Regions from separate parts of the Virgibacillus kekensis genome, predicted to be linked through region 3. Evidence: riboswitches for the same ligand, from Rfam matches in the RefSeq annotation. Region 3 holds a riboswitch; each other region holds the start of a gene.
The links. A riboswitch is a leader RNA that binds a small molecule or an ion and turns the genes downstream of it on or off. The one in region 3 is predicted to bind S-adenosylmethionine.

Region 1: another riboswitch for S-adenosylmethionine. It lies ahead of ACFO3D_RS14060 (5-methyltetrahydropteroyltriglutamate--homocysteine S-methyltransferase); the one in region 3 lies ahead of ACFO3D_RS08990 (methionine ABC transporter ATP-binding protein).
Region 2: another riboswitch for S-adenosylmethionine. It lies ahead of ACFO3D_RS10705 (methionine ABC transporter ATP-binding protein); the one in region 3 lies ahead of ACFO3D_RS08990 (methionine ABC transporter ATP-binding protein).

What each region holds. Positions count from the first base shown of each region.
Region 1 is NZ_JBHSFU010000007.1:324,921-328,215, reverse strand. Features, by position in the region: gene ACFO3D_RS14060 (5-methyltetrahydropteroyltriglutamate--homocysteine S-methyltransferase) at 164-1,279, opposite strand; SAM riboswitch class I at 1,389-1,491, opposite strand; gene ACFO3D_RS14055 (YkvI family membrane protein) at 1,594-2,691, opposite strand; gene ACFO3D_RS14050 (PucR family transcriptional regulator) at 2,821-3,295, shown strand, end outside.
Region 2 is NZ_JBHSFU010000005.1:88,936-92,230, reverse strand. Features, by position in the region: gene gcvH (glycine cleavage system protein GcvH) at 1-61, shown strand, start outside; gene ACFO3D_RS10715 (toprim domain-containing protein) at 316-669, shown strand; gene ACFO3D_RS10710 (thioredoxin family protein) at 843-1,157, shown strand; SAM riboswitch class I at 1,230-1,342, shown strand; gene ACFO3D_RS10705 (methionine ABC transporter ATP-binding protein) at 1,445-2,476, shown strand; gene ACFO3D_RS10700 (methionine ABC transporter permease) at 2,466-3,134, shown strand; gene ACFO3D_RS10695 (MetQ/NlpA family ABC transporter substrate-binding protein) at 3,150-3,295, shown strand, end outside.
Region 3 is NZ_JBHSFU010000004.1:985,550-988,844, forward strand. Features, by position in the region: gene ACFO3D_RS08985 (purine-cytosine permease family protein) at 1-1,399, shown strand, start outside; SAM riboswitch class I at 1,587-1,708, shown strand; gene ACFO3D_RS08990 (methionine ABC transporter ATP-binding protein) at 1,791-2,819, shown strand; gene ACFO3D_RS08995 (methionine ABC transporter permease) at 2,809-3,295, shown strand, end outside.

The sequences.
Region 1 (3,295 bases), on a different contig from region 3:
AATAAACACAACTGTATCGATGATTCACTAAAAGAAATAGTACAGTTTTTTAATCAATATTAAAACCCCTCTCCATACAGAGAAGGGGTTAAGTCGTAAAGCAAAATAATTTAAATGGTTGCCGAGGTGCATAGGCTCTCCACCTTGCCTGCTCTTTATATCATCACTTCCATACATCTCCGGCGATTTTCACCACGTGACGTATTTTTTCCCATTGTTGTTCTTCGGTTAGATTATTTCCTTCTTCTGTAGAAGCAAAACCACATTGAGGGCTCAAACAAAGCTGCTCCAATGGTACGTACTTGGCAGCTTCCTCAATTCGGGCCTTTACAAGTTCCTCATCTTCTAAATCACTAAATTTCGATGTAATCAACCCTAATACCACATATAGATCAGATCGATTCACGCTCCGCAAAGGTTCGAACCCACCAGAGCGCTCGTCATCGAATTCAAGGAAAAGCCCATCAACATCCAGGCCGCCGAAGATTGTTTCAGAAAGTGCTTCATAGCTGCCACTGGTCATAAACGTTGACTTATAATTTCCACGGCAGATATGCATCGTTACGAGTAAATCGTTCGGTCGCTTGGCAATTGATTCGTTTATTGCCCGCGCACAAAGTGATGCAAGCTTTTCCGGATTATGTCCTTTCTCTTTCAACGCGGCTCTTCCTTCTTCGGAAAAAAAGCTCGCCCAGGACGTGTCGTCGATTTGCAAGTAACGGCATCCTTCATCGTAAAGTGCCTGAATAACTCCCTGATACGCAGCTATCAAGTCATTGAACAGTTCCTCATCACTGGTGTATAGCCCCTCCTCAAAATCCGCTCTGAAAAACAACATATTGGGACTTGGAATCGCAAATTTCGCTACCGCATCCCCGGCAATACTTTTTAGGAATTTAAAGTGATCTATCATGTAATGATCACTGAATCCAATTTTACTGGTTACCTTAATGCCATGTTTTTTCGTATCTACTCCAGTAAATTGCAGTCCCTGTTCAGGAGTATAACCCTCAACTCCATCGAAACCTTCGAGAAAATCAAAATGCCACCAGCTACGGCGAAATTCCCCGTCGGTTATTGCTTGGAGTCCTGCTTCCTTTTGTTTTTCAACTAGTTTCGTAATTTCTTCATTTTCAATTTCACGCAGTTGCTCGGCGGTGATTTTCCCATTTTCTTTTTGTGCTCGTGCCTCTTTTAAACGCTCAGGGCGAAGGAAGCTGCCTACGTGGTCTCCTTTAAAGGGTGCTCTAACTACATTCGTTTCTGCTGTTTTAGTCATCTAAATCCCTCTCTCGTTTTGATGGTACATTGCTTGAATCTTGTCCATAAGAAAAACCCCTTCTATATAAGAAGAGGTTTTGATTTTCACATTTAATCTGAAATCGCTCTTCTTATCTTCAAGCAAATGCTACTGGAATTAGCACAGTACTTTTTTACAAGTCTGTTGCTAAGGCTTCAACGGGCCAGTCCCTCCACCTTTCTTGATAAGATCAATAAGTATTAAATTGTTTGATTATATCAATACCTTACACGGAGTAGTGATTTTAATCAAGATTATTTTTAAAATATAGCTCGAAGGAAAAAGCGACGTATTTAAGACATCGCTTCTTTTTTATTTACGACTTCACCTTTTTGTTCCTCTATTTCTAATTTCCTAATTCGGAATGGGGCTGCGATTAATACAGCAATCAATACTAGACCGAGATATCCGATAAGCGGATAAAAATATGCAACAAGATCGGTGAACCCAATTAAACTTACCACAAACCCAACAATCATCGTAACTGTAAAAAATGCTTTAAACTTGCTTGTCCCTTCTTCAGTAAAACGAGCGGCAAACGAGAAGAACATACTTAATGCCGTATTGAAAATCATAGCAAAAATTATGATGGCCATAAATGTTCCTAGTACCGGTGAGATATTATTGACAATCGCCAGCATCGGCATTTCTGCCCCGCCAACTTGCTCAACCTTGGAGAAAATAGCCAAGTTACTTAATAATATTAGGACACCGATTCCCAGACCGCCAGCCAATCCACCTAATGCAGCAGTTTTATGATTTGTTTCTGCTCCACCCATTACCAATGCCATGGATGCACCTACTGCAATGTTAAACGATACGTAATTAATCCCTGAAATTAACCAGTTCGGTAATGTAGTAGGCAGTTCCCTTGCAACACTATCCAAGGTCGTAAGCGATCCGTCAGCTGTCATTAAACTGTAAACCGAAATGATCAATACAAATAAAATCAAGAAAGGTGTTATACCACCAATGATGGTAACTACTTTGTTGACTCTCAACATTCCTACCAAAAGAACGAGAACGGTCATTAAAATAGAGCCTGCAACAAATGGTAATCCAAATTGCTGGTTCAAGTTGGAACCTGCACCCGCAATCATCACGACGCCCACACCGAACAGAGTAAAAATAAGAATATAGTCAATGATCATTCCCAATGTCCTACCACTTATTTTATAAATTACTTCCTTATGGGAAGTCGTTTTCATTTTACTCCCTAACCATACGAGAGCCATGCCTGCATAGGCAAATAAAGCGGTTGAAATAATTGCTCCAACGATGCCCATTAAACCAAAACTAGTAAAATACTGGAGTACTTCCTGCCCAGAAGCAAACCCCGCACCTACGATTACGCCCATAAAAGCGCTTCCAATAATCATAGCTTTCTTCATGTTACTTTCCTCCATTCCTATTTGCCCATTACACTATAACATTCGAATGATGATTTTTGTTTGTGTATATACTAAAATATAAATACTACGATTTGTTTATTTACTCAAATAAATGTGGAGGAAATATAAATGACACAACATCAAGATACACTGAAAAATCGGTTAAATGAAGTATATGTGTCTCCCGACGAGCTGGCTGACCGTATTGCTGATATTTTCAAATGTCCAATTACAATAGAGGATTCCAATCATCATGTCGTCTCATACAGCAAACATAAAGAGAATATTGATGAAGCAAGAATTTCAACAATCATGAACCGAAAAGTTCCTGATAAGGTTATAAATGGGTTATGGAAAAATGGGATTATGCCTAAACTAATCGACAGTGACCATCCTGTCATCATACCGGAGATAAAAGAAATCGGGCTTGGGCGACGGGTTGCCATCTCTATCCGAAAATCGAATGAGATCCTTGGGTTTATCTGGGCTCATACTTCGGACCAGACCCTTTCCGACGAAGAAATAAAATTGTTTAAAGAAGCCTCCGCTTATGTCCGAAAGTTTTTCCTTCAAAGCCGGCAGCGACGTCAAAAATCCGAAGAAG
Region 2 (3,295 bases), on a different contig from region 3:
CTCAGAATTCGAAAACCTGTTATCTGCTGAGCAATATCAGGAAGTAACAGAAGAAGACTAATTATATCAGATTTAATACAGAGATTGGCTATTGAACAGCTATGGTTCATAGTCAATCTTTTATTTTACCGCCAGTATTCACTCCTTGTTCTCAAGCTAGATATTGGGCAAATTTCTTATGTGTGCCTAAACCTTGTGTTTTTACATAAAATAAAGAAAAGAATGTTTCCCCAAACGATACGTATGTGTGAATCAAGGGAATTAATGGTAATGTCAGTTCGGTAATTTGACCTTGTTTAAGGAGTGCATGTTATGATGACGCATGACCCGGAAAAAGTGATTATCGTGGAAGGTCTTACAGATAAAAAACAAATCAAACGGGTAATAAACGATCAAGTTGAAATTATCTGCACCAATGGTACGCTTGGCGTTGAACGTCTTGACGAACTTTTAGAGACATATGATTTGGATAATCGTGATGTTTATATACTGGTTGATGAAGATAACTCCGGATTAAAGTTACGTAAACAGCTTGCGAAGGAGCTTCCGCATGCTGAGCATATTCATGTAAGCAGTGAATATCGGGAGGTGGCCACTACACCGGAAAATGTCCTTGCCACCGCATTAATCGGAAAGCGAATTGAAGTCAATCCACTTTTTTTACTTTAGCAGGTAGTTAGTTAAGTTATACTGCCTGCATATGTGCGACTATGGCATTCGCCATTAGGACTTGTATTTCATATATAAGGACCTTTTAGAAAGCAGAGACTCTTTTTGGAAATTCTATATCAAATACTAAGTTTTATATTTAATGCCGAACCAAGTTATTAAGGGTGATTTTGTTGGAAAAGGTTACGGACGAAATTTTGAAAAAAGACCATTACTTGCTATATATTTATACACCATTTTGTGGGACCTGCGCAGTTGCCAGGGGAATGCTTGAAAAAATAGAAAAGGTCCATCAGGATACTATTTTTTTCGAAATGAATGCCTCACTACACCCTGAATTTATGCAGGAGCATCAGATTGAGAGTGTTCCTTGTTTGCTGATTAAAGATGGTAATCGGATCAGGGAAAAAGTGTATGCATTCAAATCCACTGCCAATATATACAGTTACCTCATGAAATACGAGCCAAGCTTATTTGCAGGAAAATAACATTTTTTATTGACAGGTTAACAAAGCAATGCTATCATCATGATTATCGATTTTAAATTAAATATGTATTATCTCTTATCTTGAGCGGTGGAGGGGCTGGCCCTGTGAAACCGCGGCAACCTCAGATGAATTATATATCTGAAAGGTGCCAATTCCTGCAAAGCAATGGCTTTGACAGATAAGGGAACTTGAAGACCACATATGTTTACGTCTTTCTGTTCTCTTGCAGAAAGGCGTTTTTCTATTTCATTAGGACATAATAGCAGATAAGGCAGAGGAGGATTACCGTGATTACAATTAAGGGTTTAAACAAAGTATTTACAGCCAAAGATCGTAATATTACAGCAGTTGATAATTTGACCCTTGATATAAAAGAAGGCGAAATTTTTGGTGTTATCGGATACAGCGGGGCGGGCAAAAGTACGTTCGTAAGGCTGCTGAACCGGCTGGAAGAACCAACCGGAGGAAATATTACAATTGACAATCAGGAAATTACTGCACTTAACACAAAACAGCTTCGGGCAGCAAGGCAGGAAATCGGGATGATTTTTCAGCACTTTAACTTGCTCTGGTCCAGAACAGTAGCAGATAATATCGCCTTTCCGCTGGAAATTGCTGGGGTCCCTAAGAGCGAGCGGCAGAAAAGAGTGCAGGAACTGATTGAACTGGTTGGCCTGGCAGGAAGAGAGCATGCATATCCTTCCCAACTAAGTGGTGGCCAGAAGCAAAGAGTTGGGATTGCAAGGGCACTTGCCAATAAACCTAAAGTACTGCTCTGTGATGAAGCAACATCAGCACTGGATCCGGAAACAACCAATTCCATACTCGACCTATTGGTGGATATCAATGAGAAGCTGGGTTTGACTGTTATCCTAATCACTCATGAGATGCACGTCATTCGTAAAATCTGCAATCAAGTTGCAGTTATGGAGGATGGGAAGATCGTGGAACAGGGAGATGTTCTCGACGTCTTTTTACGTCCAAAACAGCCTGTAACCAGGAAATTTGTTGAGCAGGTTATGGGTGTGAATGATGAAGACGAAGGAATTGACCATCTAATCGGAACATATGAACACGGTAAACTTCTTCGACTTCACTTTATCGGGGAGACCACAAACCAGGCATTAATCAGCCAGGTTTCCAAGAAATTTAATATCGAAGTAAATATCCTGCAGGGTAAAATTACCAATACTCAACGTGGTGCGTACGGAACCTTGTTTGTACAAGTGATTGGAGAATCGCAAGAGATTAGTCAGGCAGTCGGTTTTATTACAGAGGAAACTTCAGTGGAAGTGGAGGTGATCCATGATGCTGAATAATTTGTTTCCCAACCTGGACATGCAGGACTTGTATACGGCGACATATGAAACATTTTATATGACGATAATTGCACTGGCAGGAACGTTTATTCTTGGAATTCTGCTTGGACTGCTTCTCTATTTAACAATGAAAGGTGGCATCTGGCAGAATAAGTTCCTTAACCTGATTGTAGCTGCAATCGTAAACGTATTTAGGGCAATACCTTTCATTATTTTAATCTTATTGTTATTTCCGTTCACCGACTTTCTTATTGGAACGATCCGTGGTCCTAATGCTGCATTACCCGCTCTGATAATCGGCGCGGCGCCATTTTACGGTCGTCTTGTAGAAATCGCCTTAAAGGAAGTTGACAAAGGTGTGGTAGAAGCCGCCAAGTCAATGGGGGCAAAAACGCACACGATTATTTTCCGGGTATTACTTCCTGAATCGATGCCTGCATTAATATCAGGGCTGACTGTTACAGCAATCGCCCTTATCGGCTATACAGCAATGGCAGGTGTAATCGGTGCCGGTGGCCTTGGAAATTATGCATATTTCTTCGGGTTTCAGCGTCGGGAGTTTGATGTTGTGTTTGTCTGTACCGTACTCATCATAATTATCGTATTTATTTTCCAATTCATTGGAGACTTTATTTCAAATAAATTAGACAAAAGATAAAAAGGAGATAGGAAAATGAAAAAAATATTAGCATTTGCTTCAATACTAACTGTACTTATACTGGCAGCCTGTGGTGGAGAAGAAACAAACTCGGACGATAATGTTATTAAAGTTGGAGCATCAAGTACACCGCATGCGGAAATCCTTGAAGAGGCAAAACC
Region 3 (3,295 bases):
GGAAGAAAACCAATCTCAAGAACTTGCCCAGTCAAAGGGAAGTGGTGATGATTATTCACTGGAAAGAGTCCCTCGCGCGAAGCGTAATATGGGTTGGTTAAGCATAACGAATATTACATTCGGAATTGCGACAGCCATTTTTTATTTTCAAATGGGAAGTGTTATGGCGCTTCAATTCGGGGCAATCAACGCCATAATTTCTGCCGTTTATGCCATCATTGTGGCCGGAATATTAGGGACATTCATTGCATATTTGTCCGCTAAGTCCGGAATGAACGTAAACCTTTTATCAAGAGGTGGAGGTTTTGGCTATATCGGCGCGTCCCTGACCTCATTAATTTATGCCACGAATTTCATTATGTATTGTGCGCTGGAAGGTTTAATACTCGTTTCTGCAATCCATGAGTTTTTCCCCGTTATTCCAGAATGGGTACTGATTCTATTCTTTGGCTTAATCGTTATTCCATTGAACTGGTTTGGAATCAAACAATTGGACAAACTGCAGAAATGGTCTTTACCATTATTCTTTCTATTCCTGATTGCTGCCATTGTGATGGCCGCTATGAAAACATCCGGTTATGATGGCGCATTCTGGTCATACATGCCTGAAGGTGTTCAAGTTGGAGGCACTGCATTACTGTTATGTATTGGAATGCAACACGGAATTATGGGCTTAACCCCTCTTCTTGCTTCAGATTACGCCCGCTTTTTGAAACCAAAGGATACGAAAATTGGAATCTTTGCTATTGGATTCATCCCTCAAATATTCTGCTTTGGAGTAATGGGTGGACTAGGTATTTGGTTCGGTGTTCGCCTTGGAGAACCAAATCCAGGAGTATATATTGTACTGCTTCTTGGTATTTGGGGAGCTTTATTTACAATGCTGACCCAAATTAGAATAAACGTTACCAATATTTATAGTGGTTCTTTATCCTTATCTAGTTTCTTTGAAAATATATTTAAATTTAAACCGGGAAGACATTTCTGGGTGGTCGTCACTGGTGTATCAGCAATCATCCTGATGCTTCTTAATATTGTTGAACACTTGGAAGTTGTCATGACATTTCAGGGAGTATTCCTATTGACATGGGCAACAATCCTGGTGGTGGACGCTATTTTCGTCAAAAAAATCCTGAAGATCGGTCCTGGCTATTATGAAGCAGAACAGGACAATTTATATAAATGGAATCCGGTTGGTGTAGGAGCACTTATCATAGCAAGCGGCATCGGTACCATTGCGGCATTAGGATTCATGGGAACATTTCTGCAAAGCACTGCTGCATTCTTCGCCTCAATCCTTGCTGCTATCCTAACAATTGTACTGGCAGTTGCCACAAAAGGAAGATATTATATCAAAAAAGATAACGAGGAAATTGAGCGGGAAGACTATATTGCTTAGAGAACAGGGCTATTAAACACTCAGAAATTGCAGCAACGATTACCGGCTAAGCGCTCGCCGTCACTGGCGGAGAATAACAGCTTTAAACAAAAGAAACAAAAAGTCTATGAATTTAGTAAATTAAATTGACAAAGCCCTTAAACTGTATTATGATAATCAGCATCAATTAAAAAGCGACTAACTTTTCTTCTTATCTAGAGAGGTGGAGGGACTGGCCCTACGAAACCTCGGCAGCGGAACTGATCCGTAAAAAATGATCAGAAACTGTGCCAACTCCAGCATGTGCCACGTGCACGTGAAAGATGGGAAGAGACGGTATCTCATATTATGAGTACCCCTCTTCTTATTTTTTTACAGAAGAGGGGTACTTTTTGTGTATAGGAGGGACAACATGATTGAGTTCGAGAGTGTATCAAAGGTTTACCAGCATAATGGCAGTGACTTGAGAGCAGTGGACCAGGTGAATTTGACGGTACATAAAGGGGAGATTTTTGGTGTTATCGGCTTTAGCGGAGCCGGAAAAAGCACCTTGGTCCGATTAGTCAATTTACTGGAACGTCCGACCGAGGGGCGAGTGATTGTAAATGGTGAGGATTTGCTCCAGCTCTCTAAACCGGATTTACGAAAAGTGAGAAAGCGAATCGGCATGATTTTTCAGCACTTCAACTTGCTGGAGTCCAAAACGGTTTATCATAACGTTGCTTTTCCCCTTGCTTTGTCGGGCACTCCGAAAAAGGAGATCAATCAGCGAGTTACGGAAATTCTCGAATTTGTCGGACTGTCGGATAAGGCCAAGCAGTACCCGGAAGAGCTTTCAGGCGGGCAAAAGCAGCGGGTGGGCATCGCCAGAGCGCTGGCTACATCCCCGGATATCTTATTGTGTGATGAAGCGACCTCTGCTTTAGATCCCGAAACAACGAAATCCATCCTCAAGCTTTTGCGAAAAGTTCGTGATGAATACGGAATCACCATTTTGATGATTACACACGAGATGAACGTGGTCCGTGAGGTATGTGACCGGATAGCTGTGATGGAAAACGGCCGGATCATTGAAAAAGGATCGATTTTCGATTTATTTTCCAATCCACAGCACCAGACTACACAGAACTTTGTGCGAACCGTGATGGAAAATGATATCCCTGCTTCCATTTTAAATGGAATTGAAGCGAGAGGATCATTAAGGAATATCTACCGTGTGACCTTCGTGGATGAAAGTGCCGGGCATCCTGTCCTTTCGCAGGTTGCTAAGAAGTTCAATGTGGAAGTCAATGTACTGTTCGGGCAGATTACAGAGCTTCAGGGAATTCCGTTCGGCAATCTTATTATAGAGCTTCAGGGAGATGAAGCAGAGATTTTACGCGTGATTAACCATATCCAGCAAAAAGTATCGATTCAGGAGGTGACGACATATGCAGGTTAATTTGATGGAATTTTGGCCCAGGATTTGGGAAGCGACATATCAAACCTTAGTGATGGTAGGCATTTCCCTGGTCGCCGCTGCATTAATCGGATTACCGTTAGGAATTCTCCTGGTGGTCACGCGAAAAGGCGGACTTCTGGAGAACATGCCAGTATTCAATGGTTTCAGCACCGTTGTGAACTTCTTTCGTTCTATTCCATTCATTATTTTGCTAGTTGCAATTTTACCTTTCACAAGGCTGATTGTGGGTACATCCATCGGAACCGCCGCGGCTGTAGTCCCACTCGTCATTTTCTCTGCTCCATATATATCAAGACTGGTGGAAAGCAGTTTACTGGAAGTTAAGCCAGGTGTTATTGAAGCAGCAGAGGCTATGGGGGCGACTCCCTGGCAGATTATCTGGCGTGTGTATATACCAGAGGGTTTGAGTTCGATTACCTTAAACTTAACTATCGCGACTATTGGACTTGTCGGAG